DNA from 4 places in the Photobacterium sp. DNB23_23_1 genome. Region 2 is predicted to be linked to each of the others. Evidence: riboswitches for the same ligand, from Rfam matches in the RefSeq annotation. Region 2 holds a riboswitch; each other region holds the start of a gene.

Region 1 (2,204 bases), on a different contig from region 2:
TGGTGTACGGCCTTGACCAGTCCAAGTTTTCTCGTCACCGTTTTCATCGATGAAGCGGTATTTAGCTGGACGCTGTGCACGTTTCGCTTTAGGAGCTTTATTTAGAGTTGCTAGAAGCTCTTCTGGGTCAATGCCGTCAGCAAGAAGCATTTCACGGTATTGAGCTAGTTTTTCTGTACGTTCTTTTTCTTTAGCGATTTCTTCAGCTTCAGACTCTTCACGCTCAGTAACAACAGTTTGAAGTTTTTCTAGCGCTTCCTGTAGTTGCTCAAGAGAATATTCACGAGAAAGAGCGCGAAGGCTGCGAAGGTTAAGTAGCGCTTTCATTGCATCAGACATTTTTTATTTCCTGTAGGTCTAAAACTATAAATTAATAATAGCAGTGACAATTCAATAATTGCAATAATAATACTTTTAATACGGCGATGCCAATTAAAAAATGAAGTGTTTATTTATTTTTTTGCAATTTACTGGGTTCATTTCTCATTTGTAATAGATTGTAATGGTCGAGATGAGTAAATATTCTTATCCACAATCAACAGGGACGGTTAAATAATTGCCATCAATTTCATATGCAATGGGTATGAAAAATTGCTTTTAACTGTCTAATTCTTGTTCTTTGCGGCAAGACTATTCACTATTTGTGTCATTTTTTTCACGTTAACTGGTTGCATTTGAATGTCTATTCCGTAGAATTGACCAAACCTAGACTAAGGGTAGAGGTGCATCGTCTATTAGTAGTAAATCGTAGGGTGATACCGATGAGGATTTACGAAAGGAGCCGTTGCCGAAGCAAGCTCGGATTATCAAGCCAACTTGCTGGGGTTGTCACCGAATAGGGATAACACTGCCATAGTATATAATTACATTAACTATGGAGCGCTACTGTGGAGTCGGAAAAGGGCCTTATCCCTTCCTTATGCTCTTCTATACACGACAAGATGTCGTGTTAAACAGTAGATCTCCAACCAGGATCGGTTGTAGTCGAGATCATGAATATTGTAGATTTTTCCCATTCCGCCATGTCATTGTTGCCACCTTTGGTTGCATTGGGTTTGGCAATCCTTACACGACGCGTTTTAGTTTCTTTGGGTGTTGGTGTCCTGTTGGGCGCATTCCTGCTGACTGATTTTTCGGTAGGTGGCACCGCAAACTATATTGGAACCACGGTTAAAGGGCTGTTTATTGATGACGGTGCCATTAACAGCTGGAACATGAGTATTGTCGCCTTCCTTATTTTGCTGGGTATGACCACAGCATTGCTAACACTTTCTGGCGGTACCCGTGCATTTGCTGAATGGGCACAAACTAAAATCAAGAGCAAGCGTGGTGCTAAACTGCTAGCTGCTTTCTTGGGTGTGTTTATTTTTGTTGATGATTACTTCAATAGTTTGGCCGTTGGTTCGATCTCACGTCCAGTGACAGATCGTTTCTATGTTTCCCGCGCTAAGCTGGCCTATATCCTTGACTCAACAGCTGCGCCAATGTGTGTGCTCATGCCTGCTTCTAGCTGGGGTGCCTATATTATCACTTTGATTGGCGGTATTTTGGCATCGCATGGTGTGACGGAATATACTCCGTTGGGTGCATTCGTGCAGCTGGCACCAATGAATTTCTATGCAGTGTTTGCCCTGCTGATGGTATTCGTGGTGGCGTGGTTCCAAATTGATGTTGGCCCGATGAAAAAACACGAGCTAGAAGCCAGTCACTGCCGCGGTTTTGACGAAGGTGATGACGACAGCCGTGCCAAAGATCTGAATGATGAACTTGAAATTGAAGAAAGCAAAAATGGTCGTGTTGCCGATCTTATCATGCCAATCGTGATGCTGATTGTGGCGACTTTCTTCTTTATGATCTTTACGGGTTACCAAGCGCTGGCAGCTGACGGCCTTGCGTTTAATGTATTAGGCGCCTTTGAGAATACCGATGTGGGTATGTCTCTGGTCTACGGTGGCCTTGTGGGTTTTGTTGCTGCGCTTATTCCTGTAATCCGCCAGCGTATCCCGGCGGCTGATGTGTCGTCTACGTTGTGGATCGGTGCTAAGTCTATGTTAGGCGCGATTTTAATCCTGCTGTTTGCGTGGAGCATCGGTTCGGTGATCAGCGATATGGCGACCGGTAAATACCTGTCGACAATGGTGGAAGGGAATATCAGCCCGATGCTGTTGCCTGCTATTCTGTTCTTGCTTGCAGGCCTGATGGCA
Region 2 (2,204 bases):
TTGATCTGATGACGGCTCACTCACTTCTGCCTGCTGACGAGCTTGGTGTTCCGCTTCAGCCATCGGGCCCCAATCTTTTTTCAGCACCGCATACACAGGCACACTAAACAGTGTCAGCAACGCATAGAGTTGGTAAGGGATAACTTGGAGGAAAGTAGTAAAACCATCGACTTGCTGACCCATATTATCAAACGCATTTTCAATCAACCCCTGCGAATAGACCCCCCAGCTGATAATCGGGATCAGCACACAGACCGGTGATGAGGTCGAGTCGATAATGAACGCCAGTTTTTCTTTGCTCAATTTGAGCTTCTGGTAGATTGGCGCGAACATCGGGCCAAGGATCAACGAGTTTCCCGAATCAGTAAAAAAGATACCGATCCCAGTTGCCCAAGTGGCTAGCTGGGCTTTCAATGGCGATGACACATAGCGAGTAGCCATGGACGAAAACGCCGCCATACCGCCACTTTGTTCAACCAGATAGATAAAGCCCGAAATGATAGTAATAACAATAATGATCTGTGCGTTGCTACCCGAGGCTAGCTGAATAAATGGCCCTTCAGACAGGAACATCAACGCTGTATCGACTGGATGACCCTTGGTTAAGATCAGCATGCCGCTGATCACTGCAACCCCAAGGGCTAAAACAACATGCCGAGTGGTAAAGGCGAGTATCAATGCCAGCACCGCGGGTACGATGGACAACAATCCGTAATCAGCCATTCGTAGACTTCTCCTAAAAAACAAAAAGGTATATACCCAAGCGACTTCAAGCAGCCTGGAGTGACTTGAGTATTTAAGAGGGGGGAGTATAGAAACGCGCGAGCAGACAAAGGCTGTACGAAATAGGTAGACGAACTTACCTGTTCGATGACAAAAATTGCGGTAGCTCCCCATCCAGACAGGGTCTGGATGACAGTGCTGTTCCTATTAAGAACAACCCCAGCAGCATGGCTGACGACCGGTACTGCTTCGGCATTGGCTCCTTTCATTTAGCTTCTCTGGCTGTCGACCTTCACTAAACTACTGTTAGGCAATGCGCCTCTACTAACGAGTAAGACTGAATAACTTCTCACTCTATATTGAATAAAACACAAATCTGGCCAAACCAAACTGAATTGGCCACGTAACGTGACAAAGATCACGAAAATTATTTCTTAAAACATTAATTTAACATTATCAATCACTGGAAAAGCATTGAACTGCAGGGGAAACAACCAGAGTGCTCACCCTTTCCCCTACCCCAGTCATTTCACATAAAAGTAGACCGAGTATCGAGATGTGGTGATTTAAATTGGGTTTGATTACAGAAACAGAGAAGTATTACCGAAAAAGAGTTGGTTGCATATTTACGCAACAAGGGGACATAACAGCAGGTATTGGAGGAAAAATGCAACAGATATGACAGACATAAAAAATGCCGGCCTAAGCCAGCATTTTATCACAAAGTAAGTTTCGGCTTACAGAGCTACAACGTTTGCAGCTTGTGGGCCTTTTTGACCTTGTTCTACGTCAAAAGAAACTTTTTGACCTTCAGCAAGAGTCTTGAAACCTTCAGAAGCGATAGCGCGGAAGTGTACGAATACATCAGCACCGCCGTTTTCTTGAGTGATGAAACCGAAACCTTTCTCTTCGTTGAACCACTTAACGATACCAGTTGACTTAGACATAGACTGCCCCTTATAAATTCATTAATAAACTAATCGCAGTATGCGATATGATTGGTTACTGAATTATTTAATGTTACGTTCAATCTAAGGGAAACAGTGAGATACAGTACGATAACGTAAAAGTAGCTAAAGGTTTAACTTGTACTTGATGTTGCATTGAATAACTCTTTGTTCTAAGAACGAGAGGGATATTAACAGCTGGGCGCTTTATGTACAGCATTATTTTTAAAAAAATGCATTTTTTTTCCTCAGCCAAGATCCATGACGTATAAATAGCGTTAGCTACATTGACTGCCAACCTTCACAGCACCGTATATCCCGCAGTCATCACCCAGCTTAGCGGGTAACACAAGCGTGTTGCACTTACCTCCGAAGACATACTTTGGCAAAACGGTTGGCAAATCTTCAAAAATACGGCTTTGTTTTGATAGTCCCCCACCAACCACTATCATGTCAGGATCAATAAGATTAATGATGCTAGCCAATGCACGGGCTAGCTGGTCGACATAAAGCCGATAAAAACTGGAGCAATCC
Region 3 (2,204 bases), on a different contig from region 2:
CTCTGAATTTTGGTGGTTCGCTGACCTGTTGGCGGATCCAGGTACCACCTTGTTCCGGTGCTTTTGATGAACCGATAAAGACAGGGATCTGCTGGCGGACTGCTGGCAACAGGGTCGACGGATGGAGAATTTTTGCCCCGAAATTAGCCATTTCAGAGGCTTCGCTAAAGCTTATCTCGCTGATTGGCTTGGCATTAGCAGTGATACGCGGATCTGTGGAGTACATACCCGGTACATCGGTCCAGATTTCCAGAGTGCCCGCGCTGATAGCTTCGGCGACTAAAGCGGCACTGTAATCACTACCGCCGCGGCCTAAAGTCGTCGTTTGCCCATCACTGTCAGAGCCAATGAAGCCTTGGGATACGATAATCGTATCGCTAGCTAGCAGTGGCTGAAGCTGTTCATCGGCAAGCTGATGGATAGCATCAATATCCGGAACGGCTTTACCATGCTGGCCGTCAGTGCGCATAACTGAACGGATATCGAAACGCAGGGCTGAAGCCCCCATTTCGTTGAGAATCTGGCTGAACAGGTGGGTCGACAACAACTCGCCATGGGCAACCAGCTGATCGGTCAGCTTAGTTGAAGGCGCGTCAATAGCCTGCTCTGCAAGGTTTGCCACAGTATTGATTAATTGTTCTATGTGGTCAGCAACGGCTTCAGGGTGAGCCAGTTTGTCGATAATGTTTTGGTGTATCGATTTCAATTGCTGTAGCCGCTGGGATCGCTGTTCGTTATTGGCAATTCCATTTGCAAGTTCAACTAACAGGTTGGTAACACCGGAGCAGGCACTGATCAACACTACTTTGGCAGCAGGGTTATCCTTGATGATCGTGGCACTTCGGCTCATGGCGGCATGATCGGCTACGCTAGTACCGCCAAATTTCGCTACGGTTATCGGTGGAGGAATAGTAAAGTTATTTTCAACAAAGCTCACAACGAGTCTCCCAGAATTAAAGAGTATAAACGCAATTAACAGGGGGATCGGGATGGTAATCCCGACAATAAGTCAGGAGAGCAAAAAGGTAAGATGTAAACCGGTACAACAACCAGAAGCTCCCCATCTATTCATTACCACGATGAATAGATGACAGCCAGAAGGATTCAACCTTCGTAGCCGATACACCATGCCCCCTGTCATGTTGTATCTCGGCGTTACTCCCCCTCTCAAGACTGCTTTGGGGTGGGGCCCCGCAATCTAGATACCTGGGTAACGCTCCTCTTCTGTCTTCACCTGAGAAAAGCCTTTCTCAGGATGAACAAAAAACGATCTATATTGAACCGGATTTCCTAGTCGGTTGTCAATTGGGTAAGAATAAAATATGCATAAAATTTGCAAGAAATTGTCACAAATAGGGAGGGCTCTATATACCGGAAGGGGGAAATGATTTGAGATAAGCATAATTAGTCTAATACTGATATAGTCAATCAGTACCTTACAATAACGAGGCAAATGCCACTCTTACCGCCAGGGAGGAAAATAAGAATGACGATTGGTAGCTTTTACCCACCACAGCGTACCCTCATGGGACCCGGTCCATCGGATATTTACCCGCAGGTGCTGCAGGCCCTTAGCCGCCCGACGATTGGCCACCTAGACCCACTATTCATCGGCATGATGGATGAACTCAAACAGTTACTGCAATACGCTTTCCAGACTCAAAACACCTTCACGATTGCGGTTTCTGCGCCAGGGAGCGCCGGTATGGAAGCCTGCTTTGTTAACTTGGTTGAACCGGGTGATAAAGTGATTGTCTGTCGCAATGGCGTGTTTGGCGATCGGATGCGCGAGAATGTCGAGCGCTGCGGTGGCGTGGCGGTGATGGTGGATAACAACTGGGGCGAGCCGGTAGACCCGACCTTGGTTGCCTTGGCGCTCGAGAGCCATCCAGATGCCAAAATCGTGGCCTTTGTTCATGCCGAAACCTCAACTGGTGCGCTGAGCGATGCGGAAGCTATTGCCAAGTTGGCCCGTGAGCATAACTGCCTGACAATTGTCGATGCCGTGACATCGCTCGGGGGCGTCCCTTTGCTGGTGGATGAATGGCAACTTGATGCGGTGTATTCTGGTAGTCAAAAGTGCCTGTCTTGTGTTCCGGGCTTGTCACCATTAACGTTCTCTGAAAAAGCCATCGATAAGATCCAGAGCCGTCAAGCGCCCGTCCAGAGTTGGTTTTTAGATCAGAGCTTGGTACTGGGTTACT
Region 4 (2,204 bases), on a different contig from region 2:
GGCCCATGTTGCCATCACAAAGAAATTCGACAGCATACGGCCCAGTGAATCGAGCCCAGTTTCCAGCATGAAAATGGTTGGGCCGGAAATCAGCACAAAGGCCAATAAACCCAGTGCTCCCCAGAAGTTGACATTACTGAGGAACTTGATCCCTTTTTCCATCCCGGCATAGGCCGAGTATGCAAAGATCGCAGTACAGAGCATCAACACAATAATCTGAGTCTCTGTGTCTTTTGGTACGCCAAACAAGTAGTTGGCACCTTCGGTGATCAATGGGGCAGCAAGGCCTAGCGTTGTCGCACCACCACCGAGAAGACCAAAGATAAACAGCACGTCAATGACCTTACCCAGCCAACCATAGCTGCGGGCTTCACCAATGACCGGCATCAAAGCCGCAGATACCTTTAACACAGGTTGCTTACGAACATAAAAGAAATACGCAATTGGCAAAGCTGGAACCAAGTAGATAGACCAAGCTATCGGTCCCCAATGGAATAAGCCATAAGTTGCTGCCCAGCGCACCGCCTCTTCACTACCCGGTTCAAGCTGAAACGGCGGAGCTTGATAATAATAAGCCCACTCAATCGTCCCCCAGTACAGGATACTGGCACCGATACCGCCACAGAACAGCATCGCTGCCCAGGAAGCCGTGGTAAATTCGGGCTTTTCATCAGGATCACCCAGCTTGATTTGGCCGATGTCAGAAAAAACGATGTAGATCATAAAGAAAAAAGCAGCGACACCGAGCGACAAATAAAGAAAACCGAGTTTGTCGGTCATAAAGGTTTTGGCAATAGCAATCCATTCCGCACCTTGCACTGGAAACAGCAGCAAGGGCACCACAACCGAGATCAACATGCCCAGCGCCCCGAAGAACGTCGGTTTGTCGATCAATTCAAAGTGTTTACGAGAAAACACGGTAGCTCCTTAAAATATAAACCCAGATATGGGTAAGTAAGATAATCAGAGAAAAGGGGCTAACTGTACAAACCAAGATTCTAATGAACACGATGAAAAAAGCTGATTATTAGCTGACATAATTATTCAGCCGTATATAATGTCAGCCTTATCGCCGAAAACCAGTAGGATTGACGGCGATAATCCCTAAATCAGTAGAGGCGCGCTGCCTAACAGTAACCGAGCAGAGGGTGATACCTGTGAAGCCGGAGAAAGGAGTCAGCGCCGAAGTGACTGCAGTCATCAACTTCAGTCGCTGGGTCTGTGTCGAATAGGCACAGAACTGCCATAGTTTTGACCTATGGAGCGCTACCTGAGGGGGTAACAAGTCATACCTTTCTGCGTCTTAGTTACACTTCCTTTCGGTAGATCTCCACCTTTAAGTTGTAGGTGTGATGAGATCATGAACCTTGTAGATTTTTCGGACTCACTAATGTCCGTTGTCCCAGCCATGCTGGCTGTTATCCTAGCAGTCACTACCAGGCGGGTTTTGCTTTCCCTTGGCTCAGGTATCTTTGCCGGTGCCATGATGCTAAACCAATACTCACCATTAGAGTCACTGCAGTACCTAGTTGCAAAGATACTGGCGATTGTCTGGGTTGATGATGCACTCAACGGTGACAACGTTAACATGATCATCTTCATGTTACTGCTTGGTGCACTGATCAGCCTGATGAGTGTCTCCGGTGCAACGCAAGCATTTGCCGACTGGGCAGCAGTACGCTGTAAAGATCGCCGCAGTGCCAAGTCACTAACCGGCCTGATGGTCTTTATCTTCTTCATTGATGACTTCTTCCACAGCCTATCTGTAGGTGCCATCTGCCGTCCGGTAACCGACCGTTTCAATATCTCTCGAGCAAAACTGGCCTACCTGCTTGATTCAACCGCAGCACCGGTTTGTGTACTGATGCCTATCTCGTCATGGGGTGCCTATATCATCGCCCTCGTTGGCGGCATCATGATGGCACACGGTGTGACAGATCAGAGCCCTATCTCAGCCTTTGTCGAGATGATGCCAATGAACCTGTATGCGGTATTCACCTTGGTCATGGTACTGTGCGTTATTGCCTTCCAACTTGATATCGGCCCAATGCGTAAGCATGAAAAATGGGCACTAGAAGGCAAACTGTGGGATGAGTCCAAGGGCAAACCTGCTGGTTTGGAGGTTGAGGTACCAGAATCTGCCAAAGGCGGCATGATCGATATGGTATTGCCTATCCTGACCCTGACGATGGCAACAGTCTTTT

The links. A riboswitch is a leader RNA that binds a small molecule or an ion and turns the genes downstream of it on or off. The one in region 2 is predicted to bind lysine.
Region 1: another riboswitch for lysine. It lies ahead of ACVA53_RS07650 (Na+/H+ antiporter NhaC family protein); the one in region 2 lies ahead of ACVA53_RS19945 (Na+/H+ antiporter NhaC family protein).
Region 3: another riboswitch for lysine. It lies ahead of lysC (lysine-sensitive aspartokinase 3); the one in region 2 lies ahead of ACVA53_RS19945 (Na+/H+ antiporter NhaC family protein).
Region 4: another riboswitch for lysine. It lies ahead of ACVA53_RS00970 (Na+/H+ antiporter NhaC family protein); the one in region 2 lies ahead of ACVA53_RS19945 (Na+/H+ antiporter NhaC family protein).

What each region holds. Positions count from the first base shown of each region.
Region 1 covers NZ_JBNNXT010000008.1:126,620-128,823, reverse strand. The annotation lists gene ACVA53_RS07655 (H-NS family histone-like protein) at 1-339, opposite strand, end outside; lysine riboswitch at 710-893, shown strand; gene ACVA53_RS07650 (Na+/H+ antiporter NhaC family protein) at 993-2,204, shown strand, end outside.
Region 2 covers NZ_JBNNXT010000040.1:12,462-14,665, reverse strand. The annotation lists gene ACVA53_RS19945 (Na+/H+ antiporter NhaC family protein) at 1-723, opposite strand, end outside; lysine riboswitch at 879-1,055, opposite strand; gene cspE (transcription antiterminator/RNA stability regulator CspE) at 1,461-1,670, opposite strand; gene ACVA53_RS19935 (ROK family protein) at 1,949-2,204, opposite strand, start outside.
Region 3 covers NZ_JBNNXT010000009.1:7,620-9,823, forward strand. The annotation lists gene lysC (lysine-sensitive aspartokinase 3) at 1-937, opposite strand, end outside; lysine riboswitch at 1,046-1,232, opposite strand; gene ACVA53_RS07870 (pyridoxal-phosphate-dependent aminotransferase family protein) at 1,487-2,204, shown strand, end outside.
Region 4 covers NZ_JBNNXT010000001.1:236,823-239,026, reverse strand. The annotation lists gene ACVA53_RS00975 (BCCT family transporter) at 1-858, opposite strand, end outside; lysine riboswitch at 1,106-1,277, shown strand; gene ACVA53_RS00970 (Na+/H+ antiporter NhaC family protein) at 1,361-2,204, shown strand, end outside.